2 regions of the Pseudomonas sp. Sample_16 genome follow, and region 1 is predicted to be linked to the other one. Evidence: predicted binding sites of a transcription regulator. Region 1 holds the regulator's gene; the other holds the start of a gene.

Region 1 (14,855 bases):
TGCCGCCGGTCAATGCGCTGGACTTGAGCGGGTTGCTGCTGATTGCCGAACAGATCCTCATAGGCGCGGTACTGGGATTTTCGCTGCAGTTGTTTTTCCAGGCGTTTGTGATTGCCGGGCAAATCGTCTCCATTCAAATGGGCATGGGTTTCGCTTCGATGGTCGACCCCACCAACGGTGTCTCGGTCGCCGTCATCGGGCAGTTCTTCACCATGCTGGTGACCCTTATTTTCCTGTCGATGAATGGCCATCTGGTGGTGTTCGAAGTTCTCACCGAGAGCTTCACCACGTTGCCGGTGGGCAGCGGCCTGACGGTCAATCATTACTGGGAGCTGGCTGGCAAGCTCGGCTGGGTGCTGGGTGCGGCGCTGTTGCTGGTGCTGCCGGCGATCACTGCGCTGCTGGTGGTCAACATTGCCTTCGGCGTGATGACCCGAGCGGCACCGCAACTGAACATTTTCTCCATCGGCTTCCCGCTGACCCTGGTGCTCGGGCTGTTTATCGTCTGGGTCGGGTTGGCGGACATCATCAATCAGTATCAACCGCTGGCCACCGAGGCCCTGCAGTTTTTACGCGAACTGGCACAGGCGCGCTGAGTCATGGCTGAGAGCGAAAGCGGTCAGGACAAAACAGAAGACCCCACGGAGAAAAAGAAAAAGGACGCCCGGGAGAAGGGTGAGATTGCCCGTTCCAAGGAACTTAACACCCTGGCGATCATGCTTGCCGGTGCGGGCGCTTTGCTGATATTCGGTGGTGCGTTGGCCGAGGAAATGATGGATCTGATGCGCCTGAACTTTTCCCTGTCGCGGGAGGTGGTGCTGGATCAGCGTTCGATGGGCACCTACCTGCTGCACTCGGGGCAGATCGCGCTGCTGGCGATTCAGCCGGTGATGGTCACCTTGCTGCTGGCTGCTTTGATCGGCCCGATTTCCCTGGGCGGCTGGCTGTTTTCAGCGGGTACCATGGCGCCCAAGTTCAGCCGCATGAACCCTGGCGCGGGCCTCAAGCGCATGTTTTCGGCCAAGGCCATTGCCGAATTGCTCAAAGCCCTGGCGAAGTTTTTCATCGTGCTGTTCGTGGCGCTGGTGGTGTTGTCGGCGGACATCGACGACTTACTGCGCATCGCTCATGAACCGTTGGACCGGGCGATCATCCACAGCTTGCAAGTGGTCGGCTGGAGTACGTTGTGGATGGCGTGCGGCTTGATCATCATCGCCGCCGTGGACGTACCGATCCAGCTCTGGGAAAGCATCAAGAAGCTGAAAATGACCAAGCAGGAAGTGCGCGACGAGCACAAGGACCAGGAAGGTCGGCCCGAGGTGAAACAGCGCATTCGCCAGCTCCAGCGCGAAATGTCTCAGCGGCGAATGATGGCGGCGATCCCTGACGCCGATGTGGTCATCACCAACCCGACCCACTACGCCGTCGCCCTCAAGTACGACCCGGACAAGAGCGGCGCGCCGATGCTGATCGCCAAGGGCAGCGACTTCCTGGCCCTGAAAATTAGAGAGATCGCGGCGGCCAACGAGATTCTGTTGCTGGAATCGCCGGCGCTGGCGCGATCGATTTATTACTCCACCGAACTGGAGCAGGAAATTCCTGGCGGCCTCTACCTCGCCGTCGCCCAGGTTCTGGCCTACGTCTATCAGATCCGCCAGTACCGCGTAGGCAAGGGCAAGCGCCCGGATCCGCTCAAGGATGATTTGCCGATTCCACCGGATTTGCGCCGCGATTCCTGATAAGTCCAAGCCAGGCAATCAGCGTTAAAGTCTATGCGAGCCTGCTCGCAGAGGGGAGGCTCACATGTAAAAGATATGTCGACTGACTCACGGCCTTAGTGAGCAGACATGCTTTTAATTATCAGAACGGCGCTTCAGAGCTTCTAGGAAAAGCCAGTTTATCCATTCTAGATGGATCGAAAAGTCGTATCCTGAGGGCACTAACGATGTGTTCTCTAAAAACAATTTGAATCGGTTTTTCGTTTTCAAATACGGGTCTGTGCAGTGTTGCTGTATAGTCAGTTCCAGCTCGCATGCCGATAAAATTTTTTGCAAAGACACTATATAGTTGTTCTTCGCCCAACATACCTCCTGTATCAAAAGCATAAGTCCATGCCAGCTTATGATCGGGTGTCACATAAAAACCTGGTCCAATGTGGTCAATGCCCTTGCCTAAAAATAATGGGTTTACGCCGCCCCAAGTGAGACTCCTTTCATATTTCTTCGCCGAGCCGTGAAGCCCGACATATTGATAGCGATCATCTGCAGAAACTGGGCTTGGGGCGGAGAGGCGTCTTGTCGATAATTTTTTTTCGTACGTGCGTTCGAGAGAGAGTCGTTTTGAGTTGTCAACGTCGGTGGTGCTTCTAATTGTTGGTGAGTCGCTTGGTGTTGGCATTTGTTTTTTGAACAGATTTCGGAAGAAGCTAAATAATTTCCAGCGTGCGCGTCCTGTGGGGTCTAGATGATTGATCGGGTCTCCTTCGCAATAGCTATAACAATTGAGGCCGCCTTCTTTAAACGGGCTCAGCGGATCTGGACTATTAAAACGCATCAATACGGGATTAAACGCCCGATACCCATTCCCCAACAAATAACACCCCGTCACGGGGTCCGGCCGCTCGCCGTTAAAACCGAGCAGGCTGAGTAACCCGCTTTCAAGGGTGCGGTGACCATAGAGCGAATAGGTGATGGGCTGCGGTGGATGATCGGCCTTGAGCGTCTGCAACACCGAACGCTGCTGATCGGTGGCCAACAGCGTGGTATCAGGCGCATCACCTTCACCTCGCTGTTGCGCCAACAACTGGTCACTATGCTGGACGATCGAGAAGCGCATCGCCCCCTGCATCTCGGTGACCAGCCTGCTCTTGCAGTAAAAGCGCTGGCGCTCGGGGGTGTCTGGCAGGGCGTGACTGATCAGGCGATCAAGGGGATCGTAGCGGTAATGGCAGAGCACGGCTTCACGTGGCAATGTCATGGGTGGTTGTTCCGAAGGTCCGATGATCGGAAGCTCAGTATTGACGACTTTGCAAGGGCTGGGTACTAGCAGAACTGATAGGTGCGCTGGGAATGCTGGTCCGATTTTGCTGTGTGACACCCCTCCTGTAGATACTCTGTTCCCGGTCAAACTTTCAGCAGGTGCTTATCGCTGAAAAGCTTGGCCGTGTCGAAATCCGATCCCGAGCGCAATTGTCGCGATCTCTCAGTGACGGATCATTTAGCCGGACGGCATTGTTTTGCACTTAAGTCGCTCTTATCGTTAAGTTTTTGGTCCAAGGCGTTGGCGGAGAAGCCAAAGTCTTTAGGTGTGCAGCTTTAATATTCTTATGCATCGTTTCAGGAAGGACAAGTGTGTTGTTTTTAGCGAATACAAAATCTTTGTTTGGTACTAGGTTTGAATAGTTTTCAATGTGCACTGTAAAAATTTCGGGTGTGCTTGGCCAGAGGTGGTATGAGGTATTTGTTACAGCGGGGGACGATGAAGTATTTTGATAAGGGAAAACGGCCGTTAGATCTATATTGGGATTTGAGGTGGGAATAAGCTCTAGGTAATCTTTATAAACGCTTTTTTGTGCATATTTAGCAGCGAATTCTATGTCTTGGGTTGCATAGAATCCTGGACCAAATGCGGCTATATCTGCATTTCTTACTCCTTTCTCCAAGCTTTCTTTATGCCTGCTCGATGATCCGTGAAAACCAGCGAGCTTGGAGTCAGGGATAGTTTTGCTGAACGGTCTCGGAATTTTTAAGGGGGGTTTATAATTTTCAAGAAGCTGTATCATTTTCAAGGAGAAGTGCCCTGTTGGGTCGGTGTTGCTGATAGGGTTTCCGGTGCAATAAGCATATGGATTTAATCCGCCCTTCCCAAACGGACTCAAACTGTCCGGGCTATTAAACCGCATCAAAACCGGATTAAACGCCCGATACCCGTTCCCCAGCAAATAACACCCCGTCACCGGGTCGGGCCGTTCGCCGTTAAAACCAAGCAGGCTGAGCAACCCGCTTTCAACGGTGCGGTGACCATAGGGCGAATAGGTGATGGGCTGCGGTGGATGATCGGCCTTGAGCGTCTGCAACACCGAACGCTGCTGATCGGTGGCCAACAACGTGGTATCAGGCGCATCACCTTCACCTCGCTGTTGCGCCAACAACTGGTCACCATGCTGGACGATCGAAAAACGCATCGCCCCCTGAATCTCGGTGGCCAGCCTGCTCTTGCAGTAAAAGCGCTGGCGCTCTGGGATGTCTGGCAGGGCGTGACTGATCAGGCGATCAAGGGGATCGTAGTGGTATCGGCAGAGTACGGTTTCACGGGGCGATGTCATGAGCGGGTGCTCCGAAGGTCCGAAGATCGGGCGCTCAGTATTGGCGGCTTTACAAGGGTTGGGTACTAGCAGAACTGATAGGTGGGCAGTTGCGGCCTCTTCGCGGGCAAGCCTCGCTCCTACAAAATATCGATCCACCCGTAGGAGCGAGGCTTGCCCGCGAAAGGGCCCGTTCATGCGATACGAATCCCCCCGATAAAACCCTGTATTTCAACCCCCCGCTAAAGTTGGAAGGCTTCTTGCAATAGCCGCCCCGAGCCTGCTTCAGGCGTCAAAAGTTTGCTTCAAAGGAACGGGGAATACCGGTGGATCGCTCTCAGTTAATCAACAGTGCCCGCACGAACATGGCAGACCTCAGTCGAGGCAATCTGGGCGTGCCGCTGTTGCTGCTGGTCATGTTGGCAATGATGATGTTGCCGATTCCGCCGTTTCTGCTGGACGTGTTCTTCACCTTCAACATTGCCTTGTCCATCGTTGTGCTGCTGGTTTGCGTCTACGCCCTGCGGCCGCTGGATTTTGCCGTGTTCCCGACCATTCTGCTGGTGGCGACGCTGTTGCGGCTGGCGTTGAACGTGGCGTCGACGCGGGTGGTGATGCTCCACGGTCAGGACGGCCACGCTGCCGCCGGTAAGGTGATCCAGGCCTTCGGTGAGGTGGTGATCGGCGGTAACTACGTGGTCGGTATCGTGGTTTTCGCGATCTTGATGATCATCAACTTCGTCGTGGTAACCAAGGGTGCCGGGCGGATTTCCGAGGTGAGTGCGCGGTTCACCCTCGATGCGATGCCCGGTAAACAGATGGCCATCGACGCCGACCTCAACGCCGGTCTGATCGACCAGAACCAGGCCAAGGCCCGCCGTTCGGAAGTGGCACAGGAAGCCGAGTTCTATGGCTCCATGGACGGTGCCAGCAAATTCGTGCGTGGTGACGCCATTGCCGGTTTGCTGATTCTGTTCATCAACCTGATCGGTGGCATGGCGGTCGGTATCTTCCAGCACAACATGACCTTCGCCGATGCCGGCAAGGTTTACGCACTGCTGACCATCGGTGACGGTTTGGTGGCGCAATTGCCATCACTGTTGTTGTCCACCGCTGCGGCGATCATGGTGACCCGTGCTTCCGGTTCGGAAGACATGGGTAAACAGATCAATCGTCAGATGTTCGCATCGCCCAAGGCGCTGGCCGTATCGGCAGGCTTGATGGCGGTGATGGGGCTGGTGCCCGGCATGCCGCACTTTTCCTTCCTGACCATGGCTGCCCTGGCGGCGGGTGGTGCCTACCTGTTCTGGCGCAAGCAGAACCAGGTCAAGGTCCAGGCGTTGCAGGAGGTCAAGCGTCAACAAGAGTTGCTGCCATCGCCAGCGCGCGCGCAGGAAACCAAGGAGCTCGGCTGGGATGACGTGACGCCGATCGACATGATCGGCCTGGAAGTCGGCTACCGCCTGATTCCATTGGTGGATCGCAATCAGGGTGGTCAATTGCTGGCGCGGATCAAGGGCGTGCGCAAGAAGTTGTCCCAGGACCTGGGCTTCCTGATGCCGACCGTGCACATCCGCGACAACCTCGACCTGGCACCAAGTGCCTACCGCCTGACCTTGATGGGGGTGATCCTGGCCGAGGCCGAGATTTACCCGGATCGCGAACTGGCGATCAACCCGGGGCAGGTATACGGCACGCTCAACGGCATTACCGCCAAAGATCCGGCTTTCGGTCTGGAAGCGGTCTGGATCGAAATCAGTCAGCGTGCCCAGGCACAATCCCTTGGCTATACAGTGGTTGATGCCAGTACAGTAGTGGCCACTCACTTGAACCAGATTCTGTACAAGCATTCCAGTGAGCTGATCGGGCACGAGGAAGTGCAGCAACTGATGCAGTTGCTGGCGAAAAACTCGCCGAAACTGGCCGAAGAATTGGTGCCAGGTGTGTTGTCGCTGTCGCAACTGCTCAAGGTTCTGCAAGCGCTGCTGGCAGAGCAGGTGCCGGTGCGTGACATTCGAAGCATTGCCGAGGCCATCGCCAACAACGCTTCCAAGAGTCAAGATACCGCCGCCCTGGTGGCTGCGGTGCGTGTCGGCGTTAGCCGCGCAATCGTGCAAAGCATTGTAGGCACTGACTCCGAGCTGCCAGTGATCACGCTGGAGCCAAGGTTGGAACAAATATTGCTCAATAGTCTGCAGAAGGCAGGACAAGGCTCGGAAGAGGGCGTTCTGCTGGAGCCAAGCATGGCTGAAAAGCTGCAACGCTCGCTGATCGATGCGGCGCAGCGCCAGGAGATGCAAGGTCAACCGGTGATTCTGCTGGTGGCCGGTCCGGTTCGCGCGATGCTCTCGCGATTTGGCCGGCTGGCAGTCCCGGGTTTGCACGTGTTGGCTTATCAGGAAATCCCTGACAACAAGCAAGTGACCATCGTTGCGACAGTAGGGCCCAACGGCTGAGGTAGTGGTTTATGCAAGTTAAGCGTTTTTTCGCCGCCGATATGCGTCAGGCCATGAAACTGGTTCGTGATGAACTGGGCGCTGAAGCGGCCATCATCGGCAACCGTCGCATCGCCGGTGGTGTCGAGCTCACGGCTGCCCTGGATTACAAGCTGTCGGCGCTGGCGCCACGCGTGCCGAACATGGAACTCGAAGACGAGCTGCGCAAGACGCAGTCGCGCATCGTCACCGCCCAGGCCGAGCTGAGCCTGCGCAGCGACGGCGAAAGCGACAATGCCACCAATCGCCAGTTGTTCGCCGGGTTGCCCCTCACCGCCGCCGAGCCACTGATCGAGCCGACCTACGCCGAGCCTCGGCGTCCTGCGCCAGCGCCTGCTGCGGCGCCCGCGGTGGACTCCCGGGTATTTGACTCGATGCGTTTTGAGCTCAACAGCCTGCGCGAACTGATGGAAGTACAGCTGGGCTCCCTGGCATGGAATCAGCTGCAAGGCAGCAGCCCGGGCCAGGCCAACCTCTGGCGCCGTCTGCAACGTATCGGTTTGTCCGGGCCGTTGTCCCGCGACTTGCTGGCACTGATCACCGATATTCAAGAACCCCGCCAAGCCTGGCGCATGTTGCTGGCGCATCTGGCGCGGATGATTGCCACGCCGGAAATCGAGCCGCTGGAAGAGGGCGGTGTGATTGCCATGGTCGGCCCTGCCGGCATGGGCAAGACCACCACCCTGGCCAAGCTGGCTGCCCGTTATGTGCTCAAGTACGGCGCGCAGAACATCGCGCTGGTGAGCATGGACAGCTACCGTATCGGTGCCCAGGAACAGCTCAAGACCCTCGGCCGGATTCTCAATGTGTCGGTGACCCACGTCGATCCGGGGCAATCGCTGGCGCAGGCGCTGGAACCTTTGCTGCGCAAGCGTGTGGTGCTGATCGATACCGCCGGCCTTCAAGCCAGCGATCCGGCATTGCGCATGCAGCTCGAAAGCCTGGCCGGTCGTGGCATCAAATCGAAAAATTATCTGGTTCTGGCAACCACCAGCCAGAAACAGGTTCTAACCGCCGCTTATCACAGTTACAAGCGTTGCGGGCTCGCTGGCTGCATCCTGACTAAACTGGATGAAACGGCCAGTCTGGGCGAGGTGTTGAGCCTGGCCATCAGCCATGAGTTGCCGGTAGCCTACCTGACTGATGGCCCGCGGATTCCGGATGATTTGCATCTGCCGCGCCGTCATCAACTGGTCAGCCGTGCCGTGAGCGTGCAAATGCAGGAAGAACCCAGCGAAGAAGCCATGGCTGACATGTTCGCTGATATCTACCACAGCCCCACCAAGCAGGTAGGCTGAGGTAACAATGAATAGTTTTTGTACCTACATCGATGGTCTGCCATGCATTGTTCCGATTGTGAACGCGCAGCCAGTAATGTGGCCTCCGTCTATGCAAGACAAGGTAAAGAAATAACATGGGCAGCATGCATCCCGTACAGGTGATCGCGGTGACCGGCGGCAAAGGTGGCGTCGGGAAGACTAACGTGTCAGTGAACTTGTCCCTGGCTCTAGCTGAGCTCGGCCGGCGCGTCATGCTGCTGGACGCCGATCTGGGGCTGGCGAACGTCGACGTTCTGCTGGGGCTGACACCCAAACGGACCCTGGCCGACGTGATCGAAGGTCGCTGCGAGCTGCGCGACGTCCTGTTGCAGGGCCCCGGCGGCATCCGCATCGTTCCCGCCGCGTCCGGCACCCAGAGCATGGTTCACTTGAGCCCGGCGCAGCACGCCGGCCTGATCCAGGCCTTCAGCGATATCGGCGACAACCTCGACGTACTGGTGATCGACACCGCTGCGGGGATTGGTGACTCGGTAGTCAGTTTTGTCCGTGCCGCCCAGGAAGTGTTGCTGGTGGTCTGCGACGAGCCGACCTCCATTACCGACGCCTACGCCCTGATCAAACTGCTCAACCGTGACTACGGCATGAACCGTTTCCGCGTGCTGGCCAACATGGCCCAGAGCCCGCAGGAAGGGCGCAATCTGTTCGCCAAGTTGACCAAGGTCACGGATCGTTTCCTCGACGTCGCCCTGCAATACGTCGGCGCCGTGCCTTATGACGAAAGCGTGCGCAAGGCCGTGCAAAAACAGCGTGCCGTCTACGAAGCATTCCCGCGCTCCAAGTGCTCGCTGGCGTTCAAGGCAATCGCGCAGAAGGTCGACACCTGGCCGTTGCCCGCCAACCCGCGTGGGCATCTGGAGTTCTTCGTCGAACGCCTCGTGCAACAAACGGCAGGACCCGTGCTATGACAGCCAGCGGCTACAACCTCTACAAGAAATCGGCACGCGATGCGCAGTACGAGCTGATCGAGCGTTACGCGCCGCTGGTCAAACGCATTGCCTATCACTTGCTGGCGCGTCTGCCGGCCAGTGTCCAGGTCGAAGACTTGATCCAGGCCGGGATGATCGGCCTGCTGGAAGTCTCGACCAAATACGACGCCAGCAAAGGCGCGAGTTTCGAGACGTACGCGGGCATCCGCATCCGCGGCGCCATGCTCGATGAAGTGCGCAAGGGTGACTGGGCGCCACGCTCGGTCCACCGCAATACCCGCATGGTCAGCGACGCCATCCGCTCGATTGAAGCGAAAACCGGCCGTGACGCTAAAGATCACGAAGTTGCGGCCGAACTCCAATTGAGTCTCGACGATTATTACGGGATTTTGAACGACACCCTGGGCAGCCGGTTATTCAGTTTCGACGATCTGTTGCAGGACGGCGAACACGAAGGGCTGCACGAGGATGGCGCGAGTGCTCATCTCGAGCCGTCACGCGATCTGGAGGATGAACGCTTCCAGGCAGCGCTGGCGGACGCGATTGCCAATTTGCCGGAGCGCGAGCGACTGGTGTTGGCGCTGTACTACGACGAAGAGTTGAATCTCAAGGAAATCGGTGAGGTCCTGGGGGTCAGCGAATCTCGGGTCAGCCAGTTACATAGCCAGTGCGCGGCCCGTTTAAGGGGGCGTTTGGGAGAGTGGCGAGCGCGCTGAAGGCAGTGTGGGGGCACTGCGACGTGGCTGGTGGGGTGATGAACCGCGCCGGTCTCGCTTCGTTGTACTCCAGACAGTCATCGAGTGCTTTGCCAGATTGATTGAAATGGCGCGTCCAGGTGCTGGGCGCGTTTTAGTCTGCTTGGAGGTCGAATTGGACAAGAACATGAAAATCCTCATCGTTGATGACTTCTCAACGATGCGGCGGATCATAAAAAACCTGTTGCGTGACCTTGGGTTCACCAACACGGTCGAGGCCGACGATGGCACTACCGCCATTCCGGTCCTCAACAGCGGGAGCATCGACTTTCTGGTGACCGACTGGAACATGCCTGGCATGACCGGTATCGATCTGCTGCGTCACGTGCGTGCCGATGAAAAGCTCAAGCACCTGCCGGTGTTGATGGTGACCGCTGAAGCCAAGCGCGAGCAGATCATCGAAGCGGCCCAGGCCGGTGTAAACGGCTATGTGGTCAAACCCTTCACGGCCCAGGCGTTGAAAGAAAAAATCGAGAAGATTTTCGAACGCATCGGTTGAACTGCGCCACGGGGGAGCTATGGGGCATAACGAATCTTCGCAGGGCGATTTTGAATCGACCCTGAAAAAACACGCCGTCGAACTGGTCGCGAGCCTTGAAAAGGGCAGGTTTGGCGATGCTGTGCAATTGATCCATGAGCTCAACCAGACCCGTGACCGCGGCCTGTATCAGGAAGTGGGCAAGCTCACGCGCGAGCTGCATAGCGCGATCGTCAATTTTCAGATTGACCCGCACATGCCGCAAGCCGAAGAGGTGTCACAGATCACCGACGCCACCGAGCGTCTGGGTTATGTGGTCAAGCTGACCGAGGCCGCAGCCAACCGCACCATGGACCTGGTGGAAAACGCCACGCCGCTGGTCAACAGCCTGGCTGACGAAGCCCAGGCCTTGAGCACGGATTGGGGGCGGTTCATGCGTCGCGAAGTCGGGGCTGAAGAGTTCCGCGAACTGGCCCGGCGAGTCGACGGGTTCCTGACGCGCAGCAGCACAGACAACCGTGCCGTGTCGGGAAACCTCAACGATATTCTGCTGGCCCAGGATTATCAGGACCTCACAGGTCAAGTCATCAAGCGTGTGACCCAACTCGTCACCGAAGTCGAGAGCAACCTGCTCAAGCTCGTGCTCATGGCCAGTCAGGTTGACCGTTTTGCGGGCATCGAGCATGACCGTGAAGCAATGCTTGCAGAAAAAGATCCACAAAAACATCTCTCTCAGGGTGAAGGTCCGCAGATTCATGCCGATAAAAGAGAAGACGTTGTGTCCGGTCAGGACGATGTGGACGATTTGTTATCCAGCCTTGGATTCTAGAGTTTCAGGAATTTCAGGTTTTTTGGGTTTTTAGACCTGTAGGAGCACACCATTAATGAGCTTCGGCGCCGATGAAGAGATCCTTCAGGATTTCCTGGTTGAGGCCGGCGAGATTCTAGAGCAACTGTCCGAACAGCTGGTCGAGCTGGAAAGCCGACCGGATGATGCGGATCTGCTCAATGCAATTTTTCGCGGTTTTCACACTGTAAAAGGGGGCGCCGGCTTCCTCCAGCTCAACGAGCTGGTGGAGTGCTGCCACATCGCCGAGAACGTGTTCGACATCCTGCGCAAGGGCGAACGTCGCGTTGACTCGGAATTGATGGACGTGGTTCTCGAAGCACTGGACGCGGTGAACAGCATGTTCAGCGAAGTCCGCGAGCGTGGCCCGATCACGGCTGCCACGCCAGAATTACTCGCGGCACTGGCCCGTCTGGCCGAGCCGCAATCGGCTGACGAGGCAGCGCCAGCACCCGTCGCCGAAGTGGTTGAAGAACCTGCCGCTCAAAGCGAGTCAGGCGACATCACCGACAATGAATTCGAACAACTGCTGGACTCGCTGAACGCCGTCAAGGCCCAGGCCGAGGCGCCGGCGGCTGCTCCAGCGCCCGCCGCCGATACTGCGGCCAGCGACGAAATCACCGACGCCGAGTTCGAGTCGTTGCTCGACCAGTTGCACGGTAAAGGCCAGTTCGCCGTTGATGCGGTGGCACCGGCGGCCCCTGCCGCGCCGCAGGCTCCGAAAGCCGCGGGCGACAGTTCCGACATCACCGACGACGAATTCGAAGCACTGCTCGACCAACTGCACGGCAAGGGCAATTTTGCCGTGGATGCGCTGGAATCGGCCATCGCTTCGGTGCCGACGCCTGCTGCGCCAACCGCTGCGGCGGCCGGCAGTGACTTGATTACCGATCACGAATTCGAATCGCTGCTCGACGAATTGCACGGCAAGGGCAAGTTCACTGAAGTGGGCGCCACGGCTGGCACGGCAACCGGCGCGAGCGCCTCGGTTGCGGCGCCTGTCGCCAAGGCTGCGGCACCGAAGCCGGTGGCCAAGGCTCCTGAACCGAAGGCCGAAGCCGCGAAGCCGGCACCTGCCGCCGCTGCACCGGCTCCGGCCCGTGCCCCGGCCGCACCGCCCGCGGAAAAACCGGCCAGCGAAGCCGAGACCACTGTGCGGGTCGACACCGCGCGTCTCGACGAAATCATGAACATGGTTGGCGAACTGGTGCTGGTGCGTAACCGCCTGGTCCGCCTGGGTGCCAACAGCGCCGACGAAGCCATGTCCAAAGCCGTGTCCAACCTCGACGTGGTCACGGCCGATCTGCAAACCGCGGTCATGAAGACCCGGATGCAACCGATCAAGAAAGTCTTCGGGCGCTTCCCGCGCCTGGTTCGCGACCTGGCGCGCCAGCTCAAGAAAGAGATCAACCTGGAGCTGGTCGGCGAAGAGACCGACCTCGACAAGAACCTCGTCGAGGCCTTGGCCGACCCGTTGGTCCACTTGGTGCGCAACGCGGTCGACCACGGCATCGAGTCGCCGGAAGAACGCGAAGCCTCGGGCAAGGCCCGTGGCGGCAAGGTCATTCTCGCCGCGGAACAGGAAGGCGATCACATCCTGTTGTCGATCTCCGATGATGGCAAGGGCATGGACCCGAACGTGTTGCGTTCGATCGCGGTAAAACGCGGCGTGATGGACAAGGACGCGGCCGATCGACTGAGCGATACCGAGTGCTACAACCTGATTTTCGCCCCGGGTTTCTCGACCAAGACCGAGATATCCGACGTGTCGGGTCGTGGCGTGGGCATGGACGTGGTGAAAACCAAGATTTCCCAGCTCAACGGTTCGATCAATATTTTCTCGGCCAAGGGCCAGGGGTCGAAGATCGTCATCAAGGTGCCGTTGACCCTGGCGATCATGCCGACGCTGATGGTCATGCTCGGCAACCAGGCGTTCGCCTTTCCGCTGGTGAACGTCAACGAGATCTTCCACCTCGACCTGTCGACCACCAACGTGGTGGACGGCCAGGAAGTGGTGATCGTGCGGGACAAGGCGCTGCCGTTGTTCTACCTCAAGCGCTGGCTGGTCAGCTCCGCCGCTCACGAAGAGCAGCGCGAAGGCCATGTGGTGATCCTTTCGGTGGGCACCCAGCGGATCGGCTTCGTCGTCGATCAACTGGTGGGCCAGGAAGAAGTGGTCATCAAGCCATTGGGCAAAATGCTCCAGGGAACCCCGGGCATGTCCGGCGCCACCATCACCGGTGACGGCCGCATTGCGCTGATTCTCGATGTTCCAAGCATGCTCAAGCGTTACGCCACAAAGCGTATTTGAATCCGGGGCAGCGGCGCGATGACGCGCCGCTGCACCTAATGGAGTGTTTATGGCAGTCAAAGTCCTGGTGGTGGACGATTCGGGGTTTTTCCGCCGCCGCGTCTCGGAAATTCTTTCAGCGGATTCGAATATCCAGGTCGTCGGTACCGCGACCAACGGAAAAGAGGCGATCGATCAGGCGCTGGCTCTCAAGCCGGACGTGATCACCATGGACTACGAGATGCCAATGATGGACGGCATCACGGCGGTGCGGCACATCATGCAGCGCTGCCCGACCCCGGTCTTGATGTTTTCCTCGCTGACCCACGAAGGCGCCCGGGTTACCCTCGATGCGCTGGACGCCGGCGCGGTGGATTTCCTGCCGAAGAATTTCGAAGACATCTCGCGCAACCCCGAGAAGGTCAAGCAACTGCTGTGCGAAAAGATTCTGAGCATTTCGCGCAGCAACCGTCGTGTCAGCGCCTACAGTGCACCGGCTCCGGTGGCCGCACCTGCTCCGACGCCTACGCCTTCCACAAGCAGTTACGGCAGCAGCGCACCTGTGCGTCCGGCACCGGCTCCGATTCCGGTGCGTACCCATGCGCCCACGCAGTCATCACCGGCGCCAAAACGCAAAGCCTACAAACTGGTGGCCATCGGTACGTCTACCGGCGGCCCGGTTGCCTTGCAGCGGGTGCTGACCCAATTGCCGGCCAACTTCCCGGCGCCGATCGTGCTGATCCAGCACATGCCCGCTGCGTTCACCAAGGCGTTCGCCGAGCGTCTGGACAAACTCTGCCGCATCAGCGTCAAGGAAGCCGAGGACGGCGATATCCTGCGTCCTGGCCTGGCCCTGCTCGCACCGGGCGGCAAGCAAATGATGATCGACGGCCGTGGGGCGGTGAAAATCCTCCCGGGCGACGAGCGTTTGAATTACAAACCGTGCGTCGATATCACCTTCGGTTCGGCGGCCAAGTCCTACGGTGACAAAGTTCTGGCGGTGGTGTTGACCGGCATGGGCGCCGATGGTCGCGAGGGCGCGCGCCTGCTCAAGCAGGGCGGCAGTTCGATCTGGGCGCAGGATGAAGCCAGCTGCGTGATCTACGGCATGCCGATGGCCATCGTCAAAGCCGAACTCGCTGACGCGGTGTACAGCCTGGACGACATTGGCCGGCACATCGTCGAGGCGTGTATCTGATGGATGTTCTCAGCCTTATCGGCATCATCATGGCGTTCGTCGCCATCATCGGCGGCAACTACCTCGAAGGCGGCCATCTGGGTGCGCTGGCCAACGGCCCCGCAGCCTTGATCGTACTCGGCGGGACCATTGGTGCGGCATTGCTGCAATCGCCAATGAGCGCCTTCAAGCGCGCGATGCAGATTCTCGCGTGGATTCTGTTTCCGCCGCGTGTCGACCTGGC
Region 2 (14,855 bases), on a different contig from region 1:
TGGTTGGTGGCAGCTCGAAACCGCAACCCGGCGAAATAACCCTGGCCCACCACGGCGTGCTTTTTCTGGACGAACTGCCGGAATTTGATCGCAAGGTATTGGAGGTATTACGCGAGCCGCTGGAGTCCGGGCATATCGTCATTGCCCGGGCCAAGGATCGCGTACGTTTTCCGGCACGCTTCCAGTTGGTAGCGGCGATGAATCCGTGCCCCTGCGGATATCTTGGCGAGCCGAGCGGCAAGTGTTCGTGCACGCCGGACATGGTGCAGCGCTATCGCAACAAGTTGTCAGGACCGCTGCTCGACCGAATCGATCTACACCTGACGGTGGCGCGTGAAGCGACGGCGTTGAACCCGCAGGTGAAGCCTGGAGAAGACAGCGCCAGTGCCGCTGCTTTGGTGGCAGAGGCTCGAGAACGACAGCAGAAACGCCAGGGTTGTGCCAACGCGTTTCTCGATCTGCCGGGGCTGAAGCGACACTGCCAGTTATCCACAGCTGATGAGAAATGGCTGGAGTCAGCCTGTGAACGGCTGACATTGTCGCTGCGTTCGGCGCATCGTTTACTCAAGGTCGCCCGGACACTGGCCGACCTTGAGCAAGTCGATACCATCAAACGTGAGCACCTTGCCGAAGCGCTGCAATACCGGCCAGCGACGCCTTAATGTTCGGTCAGGTCAACCAGCGGTGTCTGCCGCAATTCGGTTTCTCTCCCGGCCTGAATCTCGGTCACACGCTTCAAGGCGTTATCCACAGCGTCTTTGTCCGCGAGCAGGCTGTAGCTGATCTGAAACTGTTTGTGTTCCTTCGATGCAATGGTAGGCACCAGATTTAGCGGTCGCTGATAGCGACGGTTGTAGGAAAAACTGGTACCCGGTTCAAGGCCGGTGACATAGCCCTGCCCTTGGGTATCGGTGTTTTTCCAAAGGGAAAATACGGGCAACTGCTGGGTATTGAAGCCAACGGAAACACCGAGGCTTCCAGCCTGGTTGTGCAAAACAGTCAGGGTTTCGCCTTTGGCGTCAGCATAGGGCACGACGTTATAGACGGTTTCGTCGTAATCCTTGGTCGGCCCGCGATATGTATTCCAGTCCGCCAAATCGCCCTTGGCCTTGTCGTTGAAGGGCGAAACCTGTTTAACCGGCGCGGCAAAACGTGCGCCCTGCTCAAGGAACGGCCTACTGAAGTTGCTGTGGTAAAGCGTCTGGTATTCCTTTGGATAATCGCCGTTGTTGGTCAGCGTATCGTTGAGTACGAAACGCACGCTGCCGGGCTGGGTGACCAGTTCAGTGACAACCGAAAAGTCGACTTTCTTGAAGGCCTGCTCTTTCAGCTCGCCGCGAAGGCTGATGGCGTAGGGTGGTTTTTCGTCGATGTGCAGCGTGACGGTACTGGCCGGGATGTTGGCAGCGCGACCGTGCAACGTCAGCAGCTCACCATTGTCCATGCCGGGATGGCCGACCCATTCGTAACCGCAGCGGGTCACCAGTTCATTGAAGCCTTCCAGCCAGCCCAGACCACCGCGCCCGCTGAGTTCAATGAAGGCCGGGTTGACCACGTCCTTGACGGGCGAATCCCAACCCATGCGCACGTTGCCAACAGAGGCGTGCAGGACATTCATGCCCCGGGTCGGCACCACCGAGAGTTTCATTGTGCCGTTATCGATATCAACGATGCTGACACCTTCCTGCCGCCCACCGTGCAACGTGCGCAGGCTCACGGAAAAGGGTTTATCGGTTTTCACGCCAAGCTGCTCACTGGTGATGGTCCAGTTTTGCGCGGGCTTGTCAGCATCGAGAAGGACGTAGTCCCAGGCCATGGCGTGGGTAGCAGCGGACAGCGCGCCGAGGGCGACGGCAAGTTTAAGCGGGGACATGGCAGCAGCCTTTATTGGAGTTGTGCCATTTTTATAGCGCTGCGGAAACGTTTCAGCAAGTAAGAAAAACAGGTTTGACGCTGCGATAACTCAACAATCGACACTGATGCCTTCGCGAGCAGGCCCTCACCCTATCCTGTGTAATACGGACGGTGTGAGGGCGAGTTCGCACGCAAAGTCTATGTCAGCAACACCTCACCGAAACCGATCAACCTCGGAACGCAGATCCGCCGCCAGTTTCTCCAGCTCTTTGGCGGTCACTGCCAGATTGGCTACCACTTCACGCTGCTCACTGTTGGCCAACGCAATGCTCTGCAAATTGCTGCTGAGCAAGGTCGCGGTGCTGCTCTGCTCTTGGGTCGCCGTGGTGATCGCAGCGAATTGCTGACCGGCCGAGCGACTTTGTTCGTCGATGCGCGCCAATGCCGTAGCGACGTTGGCGTTACGCGACAAGCCTTCCTGCATCAGCACGTTGCCCTGCTCCATGGTGCTGATGGCATTGCCGGTTTCCTGCTGGATGCTCTGGATCATGCCGGAGATTTCGTCAGTCGCCTGGCGGGTACGGGATGCCAGGTTACGGACTTCGTCGGCCACCACGGCAAAGCCACGACCCTGCTCGCCGGCGCGGGCGGCTTCGATCGCCGCGTTCAGCGCCAGCAGGTTGGTCTGTTCGGCAATCGAGGTAATCACGCCGACGATGCCGCCGATTTCCTGGGAGCGCTGACCCAGGGTATTGATCACCGTTGCAGTGCTGTTCAACGCCCCGGCGATTTGCTCCAGAGACGAGGACGCTTCATCCATCGACGTGCGACCGATTTGCGTCTGTTGCGCATTTTCCTGAGCCAGACGCTGGGTGTTGCCCATGTTGTCGGCGATGTTCAGGGACGTGGCGCTGAATTCTTCGACGGCACCGGCCATGCTGGTGATCTCGCCCGACTGCTGCTCCATGCCTTCGTAGGCACCACCGGACAGCCCCGAGAGCGCCTGGGCACGACTGTTGACCTCTACCGAGGCCTTGCGGATGTGCTCGACCATCGTCGACAGCGCCTGGCTCATTTGGTTGAAGGCGCGGGCCAGTTGACCGATCTCGTCGTTGCTCGACACGTTCAAGCGCACGCTCAAATCACCGGCACCCAATGCTTCGGCCTGACGCACCAGATCACCCAACGGCGCGAGTTTGCTGCGCAATAACCAGACCGCCGAACCCACCGCAATCAGCATCGCCAGCAAACTGCCGATTGCCAACTGAATACCGACGCTCCAGGTCACGGCGCTGATTTCGGTTTTCGGCATGCTCGCCACCACCGACCACGGCCCCCCCTCGAACGGCACGGCGATGCTGTAGAAGTCTTCGGTCTTGTCGCTCCAGAACTCGCCTTTACCCGGGGTTTTCGCCAGCGCATTGATGGCCGGGACAGCCTGGTCCAGGGCTTCTACACCGGCAATCGGCACCAGCCATTTGTTTTGCTCATCCAGCAGCGCCAGCGAACCGGTCTGGCCGATGCGGAAGCGCTTGAGGTTTTCGAACTGGGCCTTCTGCGCATCGGTGTAATCAAAACCTACGTACAACACCGCGAACACCTTGCCGCTGCTGTCACGCAGCGGCGTGTACTGCGACATGTAAAAACGTTCAAAAAGCAGGGATCGACCGACGAAGCTCTGCCCCGCCATCAATCGAGCATAGGCCGGGTTCGCATGATCGAGCACCGTACCGATGGCGCGGCTGCCGTCCTGCTTGGTGACGTTGGTGCTGACGCGAATGAATTCTTCGCCGCTGCGCACGAACACCGTGGCCACACCCGCGGTCATCTGCTTGAACTCATCAACTTCCTTGAAGTTGTTGTTGAGCACTTCGCTTCCCAGATGCAGGCCAGGCGTCTGCGTGCCCGCCACATTCACCGGTTCATCCGGGTGCACGGTAAGGCCCGCGCTGAAGCGCTTCTCGAACAGCCCTGCCAGGCGTTGGGTGCTTTCGCGCAATGTACCGTGGAAAGTACTCAACTGATCGGCCAGCAACCGGGCCTCACTGGCCAAGTGCTCTTCGCGGGTCGCCAGGTTGGCCGTGTCCAGCGAACGCAGGGCGAACAAGGTACTGCCGGTGATGACAATGGCCAGTATCACGGCAAGCGCGAGACCAAGCTGTGAGGCGATCCGGGCACGAGGTTGAGACATGACAGCTCCTGGCCGAGCGACTGGATCATCCCGACCCCAATGCTCAGCAACATTTCTAATAATGGACAATATGTCGAACCTGCACGAAGGTCCTAACATGCAGATTTTCGGCGGCAAATCGAGATACTTGAGTAATTCGCCGGGATATAGCTTAAAGCCATCACCCAGGCAGCTCTATCGATTCAGCTCAATCGGTGGACATCCGGCAATTCCATGGCTCGTACTTCGCTCTGCAGGAAGTCGCCAAGACGGCGCAAACGTTCGCCTCCCGGGCGCGTTTTCGGCCAGACAAGGTAATAATGCTCACCGCTGGCGACGGCCGTCGGCCACGGCAGACTCAACCGCCCCTGGGCGACATCTTCCGCCACCATCAGCAGATCCCCCATGGAAACACCGTATCCTCGAGCGGCGGCGATCATGCCCAACTCCAGCGTGTCGAAGACCTGCCCACCCTTGAGCGACACTTGATCGGTCAGGCCCATATGCTCCAGCCAATTGCGCCAGTCGCGCCGATCGGGCGTTGGATGTAAGAGTTCGGCACTGGCCAGACGCGCTACGTCCCAGGGTTGATCCTTCAGAAGATTCGGTGCGCCCACAGGAATGAGTTCTTCGGGGAACAGGAAACTTGCCTCCCAGTCCGGAGGAAAGTTCCCGTTGCTGAGGATGACTGCGCAGTCGAACGGTTCATGGTTGAAATCCACCGAATCTACGTCCATCCAGGCACTGGTCAATTGCACTTCATTTCCCGGTTGCAGGTGCCGAAATCGACTGAGCCGCGCCAGCAGCCAGCGCATGGTCAGGGTCGACGGCGCCTTCATGCGCAGGATGTCATCTTCGGCGCGCAGGGTATTGCAGGCTCGCTCAAGTGCTGTGAAGCCCTCGCGTATGCCGGGCAGGATCAGTCGCGCCGACTCGGTCAGTTGCAAGTTGCGGCCACTGCGATGGAACAAGCGACAGGCAAAATGCTCCTCGAGGGTACGAATATGACGACTCACGGCACTTTGGGTAATCGACAGTTCTTCGGCTGCGCGGGTAAACGAACTGTGCCGCGCCGCCGCTTCGAATGCGCGCAGGGCATACAAGGGAGGAAGACGACGTGACATTGGGAATGCTCCTACAGCGGGACTTGGCCACCCTAGCAGAAACTCTGCAGCATGAGTTTGAATCATGCCATCCATCCTTTTTATCCCTTTGTGCAAACCCCGTGAAGCGCCGAGAATCGGTGCTTTCCTCTTCACGTTGATGATCGAGCCTGATGACCATGCAGCATCCAGCACGTACTGAACTCTGGGCCATCCTGCGGCTGGCGGGGCCGTTGATTGCCTCACAGTTGGCGCACATGCTGATGGTGCTCACCGACACCTTGATGATGGCCCGCCTGAGTCCCGAGGCGCTGGCCGGTGGCGGGCTGGGTGCGGCGACCTATTCGTTCGTGTCGATTTTCTGCATTGGCGTGATCGCGGCGGTCGGTACGCTGGTGGCGATCCGTCAGGGCGCGGGCGACATTCTTGGCGCGGCCCGACTGACCCAGGCCGGAGTGTGGCTGGCCTGGTTGATGGCGCTGGGCGCCGGGTTACTGCTGTGGAACCTCAAACCGGTGTTGCTGCTGTTCGGCCAGACCGAAAGCAACGTACAAGCGGCGGGGCAATTTCTGATCTTTTTGCCGTTCGCCCTGCCCGGTTATCTGAGTTTCATGGCCTTGCGCGGCTTCACCAGCGCCATCGGCCGCGCGACACCGGTGATGGTTATCAGCCTGGGCGGCACGGTGGCCAACTTCCTGCTCAACTACGCGTTGATCACCGGCATGTTCGGCCTGCCGAAACTCGGTTTGATGGGCATCGGCCTGGTCACCGCGATTGTCGCCAACCTCATGGCCCTGGCGCTGGCATGGCACATTCGCCGGCATCCTGCGTACGAGGCGTATCCGCTGCGCCAGGGGTTGCTGCGGCTCAACCGACAGTATCTGAAGGAACTGTGGCGACTGGGTCTGCCGATTGGCGGCACCTATGCAGTGGAAGTCGGACTGTTTGCGTTCGCGGCGTTGTGCATGGGCACCATGGGCAGCACGCAACTGGCGGCGCACCAGATTGCCCTGCAAATCGTCTCGGTGGCGTTCATGGTCCCGGCGGGCATTTCCTACGCCATCACCATGCGCATCGGTCAGCATTACGGCGCCGGGCAATTGCTCGATGCGCGACTGGCCGGCCGGGTCGGCATCGCCTTCGGTGCGGCGGCGATGCTGTGTTTCGCAATGGTCTTCTGGCTGCTGCCGAATCAGTTGATCGGCCTGTTCCTGGACCACAACGACCCGGCGTTCCGTGAAGTCATCAATCTGGCCGTGAGCCTCTTGGCGGTAGCGGCGTGGTTCGAGCTGTTCGACGGCACGCAAACCATTGCCATGGGCTGCATTCGCGGGCTCAAGGATGCCAAGACCACGTTCCTGGTCGGCCTGGGATGCTATTGGCTGATCGGCGCACCGGCCGCATGGTGGATGGCGTTCCATTTGAACTGGGGGCCGACGGGCGTCTGGTGGGGCCTGGCGCTGGGACTGGCTTGCGCAGCGGTCAGTTTGACGCTGGCGTTTGAGTGGAAGATGAAGCGGATGATTCGGCGGGAGCCAACACTTAAGGAAGGTTTCCGGATGGCTCAACCTGACTGAAATCCCCGGGGATTGTGTGGCGAGGGAGCTTGCTCCCGCTCAGCTGCGCAGCTGTCGCAAAGCTTTTGGGGTCGCTGCGCGACCCAGCGGGAGCAAGCTCCCTCGCCACCCAAAGCGCATTCCTGCAAGCGTTACGGTTACACCACCACTTCCAGCGCTGGCTGCTGGCTGCTGCCAAACATCAGGTACTCCACCAGGTCCGCCAGCGCCAACGGCTTGCTGATCAGATAGCCCTGCACTTGATCGCATTCGAACCCGCGCAACAATTCCAGTTGCTCTGGCGTTTCCACGCCTTCGGCGACGACTTCGAGATTGAGGTTGTGCGCCAGGTTGATCATCGCGTGGACCAGTTTGCGGTTCTCTTCGCGCTGCTCCATGCCGCCGACAAAGCTCTTGTCGATCTTCAGCAAAGTGATCGGCAGGCTGTTGAGGTGCACGAACGATGAGAACCCGGTGCCGAAGTCGTCGAGGGAGAAGCGCACGCCCAGACGCCCGAGGGCATCCATGGTTTGCTTCACCAGATCGCTACGACGCATCACCGCGGTTTCGGTCAATTCGAATTCCAGCCACTGTGCCTCGACGCCGCGCTCGGCAATCAACCGGCTCAAGGTCGAAAGCAACTGGCTGTCCTGGAATTGACGGAACGACAAGTTGATCGCCATGTGCAACGGCGGCAAACCCAGCTCCAGCAATGCCTGCATGTCACGCAGGGCACGGGAAATCACCCAGTAACCCAGCGGCACGATCAGGCCGCTTTGTTCGGCCAGCGGCACGAATTCGCTTGGCGGCAACAACCCGCGTTCAGCGTGACGCCAGCGCACGAGCGCTTCGAGACCGACGATCTGCCCGTCCTCAAGGTTCAGGCGTGGCTGGTAGTGCAGCTCCAGCTCATCGCGGCGCAACGCCCGGCGCAGCTCGGTTTCGAGATCGGCAATGCTGCGGGCATTGCGATTGATGCGTTCGTTGAAGATGTGGAAGGTGCAGCCTTGAGTGCTCTTGGCCTGCTGCATGGCGATGTGCGCGTGCCACATCAACGGGTCGGCACCGGCTTGGGCACGGGCATGGGCGATGCCCAGGCTGGAGCCGATCAACAGGCTTTCGCCATCGACCCAATAGGGCTCGGCCAGCGCTTCGGTGATGCGTTCGGCCATCCACTCGGCGCGTAGAGGGGCGCGGCGGGTGTCGATCAGCAGCGCGAACTCATCGCTGCCCAGCCGCGCCAGTTGATCACCGGCTTCGAGCTGGCTTTTGAGCCGGGCGACCACTTGCAGGATCAACCGGTCGCCCGCCTGATGGCCGAGGGCGTCGTTGGCATGACGGAAGTTATCGAGGTCGAGATGCCCGAGCGCCAGACCGCGACCGTCGTTTTCCGCCAGGCGCGCCGTCAGCAGGGTCTGGAAGCCCTGGCGGTTGGCAATACCGGTGAGCGGATCTTGCTCGGCCAGGCGTTGCAAAGTGGTCTCCAGCACGCCACGTTCGCGCACATGCCGCAGGCAGCGGCGCAGCATGCCGGGGTCGAGATGCTCGCGTACCAGCCAGTCGCTGACGCCGTCGGGCGGTGTGAGCGGCTCGTGCTCAAGCAGCAACACCGTCGGCAGACAGCAACGGCCCGGCGCCGGCTGAAGAGCCGGGATCGTCAATAACACCGCACTGCGGTTGTCATCGAACAGACTGCTGACCGACTCCCAACTCGGCGCGCTGATGAGCACGGCCGAGCTCCCCATCGGAGCCAGACACTCGCGCAACAACGCTGCCCACGCTGGCTCTTCGGCCAGTAGCAGCAAACGCAAGGGTTCGACAGGCGTAGACAAGCTAGCTCCCTAGACTCTGCAAAGATGTAGGCGACGGGCATTATGCCGTGCCGACAACTAATGACAATGACATCAGTTATCAAACGAGGTCTTTGTATCCGGAATTACGAACATTAGACGCAAATCCGTTGCGCATCCTGCGTGAAAGTAACAAAAGCGGCAATTAGAGATCGCGTGTTGCGTCACAAGTCGGAGAGAGCAGCACAATTTGCTGAGCCTGTTAAAATGCCGGCCCATTTCGTGACTGACTCCTGAATTTACCTATGTCCCGACTCAATCCCCGGCAGCAAGAAGCCGTGAGCTACGTCGGCGGCCCTCTTTTGGTGCTCGCCGGTGCAGGCTCCGGCAAGACCAGCGTGATCACGCGCAAAATCGCGCACCTGATCCAGAACTGCGGCATCCGCGCCCAGTACATCGTCGCCATGACCTTTACCAACAAGGCCGCCCGCGAGATGAAGGAACGGGTCGGCACCCTGCTGCGTGCCGGTGAAGGTCGCGGGCTGACGGTCTGCACCTTCCACAACCTGGGCCTGAACATCATCCGCAAGGAACACGTGCGGCTGGGCTACAAACCGGGCTTCTCGATCTTCGACGAGACCGACGTCAAGGCCCTGATGACCGACATCATGCAGAAGGAATACTCGGGCGACGACGGTGTCGACGAGATCAAGAACATGATCGGCGCCTGGAAAAACGACCTGATCCTGCCGGCCCAGGCCCTGGAAAACGCGCGTAACCCCAAAGAGCAGACCGCTGCCATCGTCTACACCCACTACCAGCGCACGCTCAAGGCGTTCAACGCGGTGGACTTCGACGACCTGATCCTGCTGCCGGTGAAACTGTTCGAAGAACATGCCGACATCCTGGAAAAGTGGCAGAACAAGGTGCGCTACCTGCTGGTGGACGAGTACCAGGACACCAACGCCAGCCAGTACTTGCTGGTGAAAATGCTCATCGGCAAGCGCAACCAGTTCACCGTGGTGGGCGACGATGACCAATCGATCTACGCCTGGCGCGGCGCTCGCCCGGAAAACCTGATGCTGCTCAAGGAAGACTACCCGTCCTTGAAAGTGGTGATGCTGGAGCAGAACTACCGCTCCACCAGCCGCATCCTGCGCTGCGCCAACGTGCTGATTTCGAACAACCCGCACGAATTTGAAAAGCAGCTGTGGAGTGAAATGGGCCACGGCGACGAGATCCGCGTGATCCGCTGCCGCAACGAGGACGCCGAAGCCGAGCGCGTGGCCATGGAAATCCTCAGCCTGCACTTGCGCACCGACCGTCCGTACAGCGATTTCGCGATCCTTTATCGCGGCAACTACCAGGCCAAGTTGATCGAGCTGAAATTGCAGCACCATCAGGTGCCGTATCGTTTGTCGGGTGGCAACAGCTTTTTCGGACGTCAGGAAGTGAAGGACCTGATGGCCTACTTCCGCCTGATCGTGAACCCGGACGACGACAACGCCTTCCTGCGGGTAATCAACGTGCCGCGCCGCGAGATCGGCTCGACCACCCTGGAAAAACTCGGCAACTATGCGACCGAGCGCAAGATCTCGATGTACGCCGCCACCGACGAAATCGGCCTGGGTGAGCACTTGGACAGCCGCTTCACCGATCGCCTGTCGCGTTTCAAGCGCTTCATGGACAGGGTCCGCGAGCAGTGTGCCGGCGAAGATCCGATCTCGGCGCTGCGCAGCATGGTCATGGACATCGACTACGAGAACTGGCTGCGCACCAACAGCTCCAGCGACAAGGCCGCCGACTACCGCATGGGCAACGTCTGGTTCCTGATCGAGGCGTTGAAAAACACCCTGGAGAAGGACGAAGAAGGCGAGATGACCGTCGAGGACGCCATCGGCAAACTGGTCTTGCGCGACATGCTCGAGCGTCAGCAGGAAGAAGAAGACGGCGCCGAAGGCGTGCAGATGATGACCTTGCACGCCTCCAAGGGCCTGGAATTCCCCTACGTGTTCATCATGGGCATGGAAGAGGAAATCCTCCCGCACCGCTCCAGTATCGAAGCCGATACCATCGAAGAAGAACGCCGCCTGGCCTACGTGGGCATCACCCGCGCGCGCCAGACCCTGGCCTTTACCTTCGCTGCCAAGCGCAAGCAGTACGGCGAGATCATCGATTGCGCGCCGAGCCGCTTCCTCGATGAGTTGCCACCGGACGACCTCGCCTGGGAAGGCAACGACGATACCCCGACCGAAGTCAAAGCCGTGCGCGGAAACAACGCATTGGCGGATATACGCGCGATGTTAAAGCGCTAGAATTGACACTTTTATTGACACCTTCGGCGCAAAAGGCGCCAACAGAGGACAGCTTCATGGAAGCACTGCACCAGAAAATTCGTGAACAAGGCATCGTGCTTTCCGACCAGGTCCTGAAAGTCGACGCCTTTCTGAACCACCAGATCGACCCGGCCCTGATGAAGCTGATCGGCGACGAGTTCGCCTCGCTGTTCAAGGACTCGGGCATCACCAAGATCGTCACCATCGAAGCCTCGGGCATTGCACCGGCGATCATGACCGGCCTGAACCTCGGTGTACCGGTGATTTTCGCCCGCAAGCACCAGTCCCTGACCCTGACCGAAAACCTGCTGTCGGCGACCGTCTACTCGTTCACCAAGCAGACCGAAAGCACCGTGGCGATCTCCCCGCGCCACCTGACCAGCAGCGACCGCGTGCTGATCATCGATGACTTTCTGGCCAACGGTAAGGCATCCCAGGCGCTGATCTCGATCATCAAGCAGGCTGGCGCGACCGTAGCCGGCCTGGGCATCGTGATCGAGAAATCGTTCCAGGGTGGGCGTGCCGAGTTGGATTCTCAGGGCTATCGCGTGGAATCGCTGGCGCGCGTCAAGTCGCTGAAAGATGGCGTTGTGACCTTCATCGAATAACCACACCGCAAATCACTGTGGGAGCTGGCTTGCCAGCGATGGCGGCCAGACAGCCAACGAAGATGTTGAATGTCAGGGCCTCATCGCTGGCAGGCCAGCTCCCACAGTTGTGTTGGGTGGCAGCTATTGCGCGGTAGCCTTCAGGCCGGTTAGCAGGAGGCGTTGATAAAGGTCTTCTTTCAACCCTTCCGGCTGGCTCAGCTGCATTCGCTCCAGGTGTCCGGGAAATGTCGAAGCCTCGGGTGCATCCAGCGCCGCCTTGCCCAACTCCAGAATCTCGCTCAGCTTGAACTTGCTCTTCAACCAGTTCAGCGCCCGCAACACGTCCCGCTCCACTTCGGTGAAATCACAGCCCAACGGATACTCGGGAAACAGCGGCGCATGCCGCGCGGCGATCGCCTGCAAACGTTCAGGGCGGTTGTCGGTAAAGCGCGGATCGAGGTGGAAATCCTTCGGTAGCTTGCCAACCTTTTGCGCCTGTTCGATCAGCCCGGGCTGAAAGCGTGAGTCACTGATATTGAGCAAGGCTTCGATCACTGCTGCATCGGTTTTGCCGCGAAGATCGGCGATGCCGTATTCGGTGACCACAATATCGCGCAGATGCCGCGGAATGGTGCAGTGGCCGTACTCCCAAACAATGTTCGAACTGACCTCGCCCCCCGACTCGCGCCAGCTGCGCAGCAGCAACACCGAGCGCGCGCCTTGCAGTGCATGACCCTGCACCACAAAGTTGTACTGCCCGCCTACGCCGCTGAGCACGCGCCCGTCTTCGAGCTGATCCGCCACGGCAGCCCCCAGCAGGGTCACGGTAAACGCCGTGTTGATGAACCGCGCATCGAGGCGCTGCAAACGCTTGAGTTCTTCCTGACCGTATAGCTCGTTGATGTAGCTGATGCGGGTCATGTTGAATTCGAGCCGCTTGTTTTGCGGCAACTCACGCAAGCGCTCATAGAAACTGCGCGGCCCGAGAAAGAAACCGCCGTGGACCGAGATGCCATCGGTTTGCGCCGCTTCGTCGAGGGTGCCGGCATTCGCCTGCTGCTGGGTCGGCACATCGGGGTACACCTTGCGCCGCACGATGCCCGCATCGGCCAGCACCAGCAGGCCGTTGACGAACATTTCGCTGCAACCGTAAAGGCCTCTGGCGAATGGCTCGATGCCGCCTTCGCGCTCGATCAGTTGCGCCCACTGGCTGAGATTTACATCCGCCAACACTGCCTTGTAACCGTCGTTGTCGGCTTGGCGCGCCAGCAACGCCGCCGTCAGCGCGTCGCCCATGGAACCGATGCCGATCTGCAAAGTACCGCCATCGCGCACCAGTGTGCTGGCATGCAGGCCGATCAGATGATCCTGCAAACCCACCGGCATGTTCGGCGTCGAGAACAGGGTTGTGTTGTCTTTCTCGTCAATCAAAAGGTCAAACGTATCGATCCCGACTTCGGCATCACCGGGCATGTAGGGCAAATCGTTATGCACCTGGCCGACCATCAGAATGGTCTGGCCGGCAGCCCGGCGCCTGGCGATCATCGGCAACAGGTCGAGGGTGATGTCCGGGTTGCAGCTCAGACTCAAGCGATCGGGATGATCAGCGTGGCTGGCAACCAGTTGCGCCACCAGGTTCAACCCGGCGGCGTTGATGTCCCGAGCCGCGTGACTGTAATTGCTGCTGACGTAATCCTGCTGCGCCGCTGCGCTGTTGAGCAGGCTGCCAGGTTGCATGAAGAACTGCTGGATGCGGATATTGACCGGCAAGCTGTCGCGGCGCAGATCGGCTAGAAACTCCAGTTCCGGATAATCGCCGAAGACATTTTCGATGAAGGGCTCGAGAAAGCGCTTTTGCAAGCCGTCGCCCAATGGCGGGCGACCAAGGCACAACGCGGTGTAGATCGTCAGCTGCCGCTGCGGCAACTGCGCCACGCGCCGATACAGCGCGTTGACGAAATGGTTGGGCTTGCCCAGGCCCAGGGGCAGGCCCATGTGAATATGCGCTGGCAACCGCGCCAGTACATCGTCGACTGCTTGCTCGATAGAACACAGCTGCACCATCCGATCCTCCCTTACATTCCATGACGTGGGGTTGGACCGAGCTTGCCGGGTCTTTGCTGCAATGAACAGTCTTTAAAGTGGGAGCCAGCCTGCTGGCGATAGCGGAGTGTCAGGCAGCAAGGATGTTGTTTGTGCCGACGTCATCGCGGGCAAGCCGCGCTCCCACAGGTTTTGATGTTCGCCGCAGTTTTTGTGCACGGCGCAAACCACCTGCTCGCGCTGGTCGTCAACGATAACGCGGAGTGTCTGATGCCCCGTTGCGTCTGTTGGTTTTTTCGCGAGCAGGCTCGCTCCTACAGGGAGGGCGCGGTTTATTTGCAATCGCAGGCACAAAAAAGCCGCTCGCAAGCGGCTTTTTGGCGTCAGAGTCGGGCTGTTACAGACCGGACATCTCTTTGATCGCGCCTTTGAGTTCGTCATCGGTGCAATCGGCGCAAGTGCCTTTAGGCGGCATCGCGTTGATACCGGTAATGGCTTTGGCCAGGATGCCGTCGAGGCCGCCCTGGTGATCGGCACGCTCTTTCCAGGCAGCCTTGTCGCCGATTTTCGGCGCACCCAGCAGGCCGGTACCGTGGCAAGCGTTGCAGTGCTTGGCAATCACATCTTTAGGTGCTTTAGCACCACCACCGCCGCCGGCAGTAGCGGCGACTTCCATGCCCTTGCACTCTTTACCTTGAACACACACCTGGCCGACTGGCTCGAGGCGTTTGGCAATTTCGTCGTTCGTCGCAGCTTGAGCGCTGACAGCCCAGAGGGCCAATACGGTTGCTGGTACGGCCAGCATTTTCATAATTAGATTCACGCGTTCACCCTCAATGGTGGCTAGTCACGCCTACGGCCACGGTTCGCAGGCGGGCGCAAGTATAGCGGTAAGCCCGCGACACTGAAACAACCCCAAAGTCGAAGGGGTCTTGTTGTGCAACGGTAAAACGGCTCGGGTGCCTCGGCCATGCTGGCAGGGCGCCTCTTTTCTTAAAAGTTTGCCGGTGTAGCTGCGCTGATTAGTCGCGCCGGCGCGTCGAACGGATTTCGGAAACGGTGCGGCTTGGTACTTTCAAAGTAGTAGCTATCGCCCGCTTCGAGCACAAAAGTTTCAAGCCCGACGACAAGCTCCAGTCGACCTTCCACCAGAATTCCGGTTTCCTCGCCCTCATGGGTGAGCATCTCCTCACCGGTGTCGGCGCCTGGCGGGTAGATTTCATTGAGGAACGCGATAGCCCGGCTCGGGTGTGCCCGGCCGACCAGTTTCATGGTCACGGCGCCATCGGAAATATCGATCAGCTCGTTGGCCTTGTAGACGATCTGAGTCGGTATTTCCTGCAGGATTTCTTCGGAAAAGAACTCGACCATGGACATGGGAATCCCGCCCAACACTTTCCTCAGCGAGCTGAT

Evidence for each region. Region 1 encodes FliA, which starts transcription of late flagellar genes. Its sites were predicted from a motif close to CTAAAGTTTNNNNNNNNNNNGCCGNTAA; they were not measured.
Region 2: a site for FliA is predicted at 4,150-4,177, ahead of D8U69_RS28445 (methyl-accepting chemotaxis protein). Genes of this name have one in related genera too.

Annotation. Positions count from the first base shown of each region.
Region 1 is NZ_RCOB01000197.1:107,339-122,193, reverse strand. Features, by position in the region: gene fliR (flagellar biosynthetic protein FliR) at 1-596, shown strand, start outside; gene flhB (flagellar biosynthesis protein FlhB) at 600-1,739, shown strand; gene D8U69_RS26395 (RHS repeat-associated core domain-containing protein) at 1,861-2,976, opposite strand; gene D8U69_RS26390 (RHS repeat-associated core domain-containing protein) at 3,242-4,324, opposite strand; gene flhA (flagellar biosynthesis protein FlhA) at 4,630-6,759, shown strand; gene flhF (flagellar biosynthesis protein FlhF) at 6,771-8,096, shown strand; gene fleN (flagellar synthesis regulator FleN) at 8,213-9,043, shown strand; gene fliA (RNA polymerase sigma factor FliA) at 9,040-9,780, shown strand; gene D8U69_RS26365 (chemotaxis response regulator CheY) at 9,947-10,318, shown strand; gene D8U69_RS26360 (protein phosphatase CheZ) at 10,338-11,126, shown strand; gene D8U69_RS26355 (chemotaxis protein CheA) at 11,182-13,455, shown strand; gene D8U69_RS26350 (chemotaxis response regulator protein-glutamate methylesterase) at 13,505-14,632, shown strand; gene D8U69_RS26345 (flagellar motor protein) at 14,632-14,855, shown strand, end outside.
Region 2 is NZ_RCOB01000218.1:37,530-52,384, forward strand. Features, by position in the region: gene D8U69_RS28435 (YifB family Mg chelatase-like AAA ATPase) at 1-662, shown strand, start outside; gene D8U69_RS28440 (aldose 1-epimerase family protein) at 659-1,873, opposite strand; gene D8U69_RS28445 (methyl-accepting chemotaxis protein) at 2,069-4,045, opposite strand; gene D8U69_RS28455 (LysR substrate-binding domain-containing protein) at 4,228-5,148, opposite strand; gene D8U69_RS28460 (NorM family multidrug efflux MATE transporter) at 5,307-6,704, shown strand; gene D8U69_RS28470 (bifunctional diguanylate cyclase/phosphodiesterase) at 6,842-8,515, opposite strand; gene rep (DNA helicase Rep) at 8,779-10,788, shown strand; gene D8U69_RS28480 (xanthine phosphoribosyltransferase) at 10,845-11,417, shown strand; gene D8U69_RS28485 (acetyl-CoA hydrolase/transferase C-terminal domain-containing protein) at 11,541-13,463, opposite strand; gene D8U69_RS28490 (c-type cytochrome) at 13,840-14,253, opposite strand; gene D8U69_RS28495 (cupin domain-containing protein) at 14,436-14,855, opposite strand, start outside.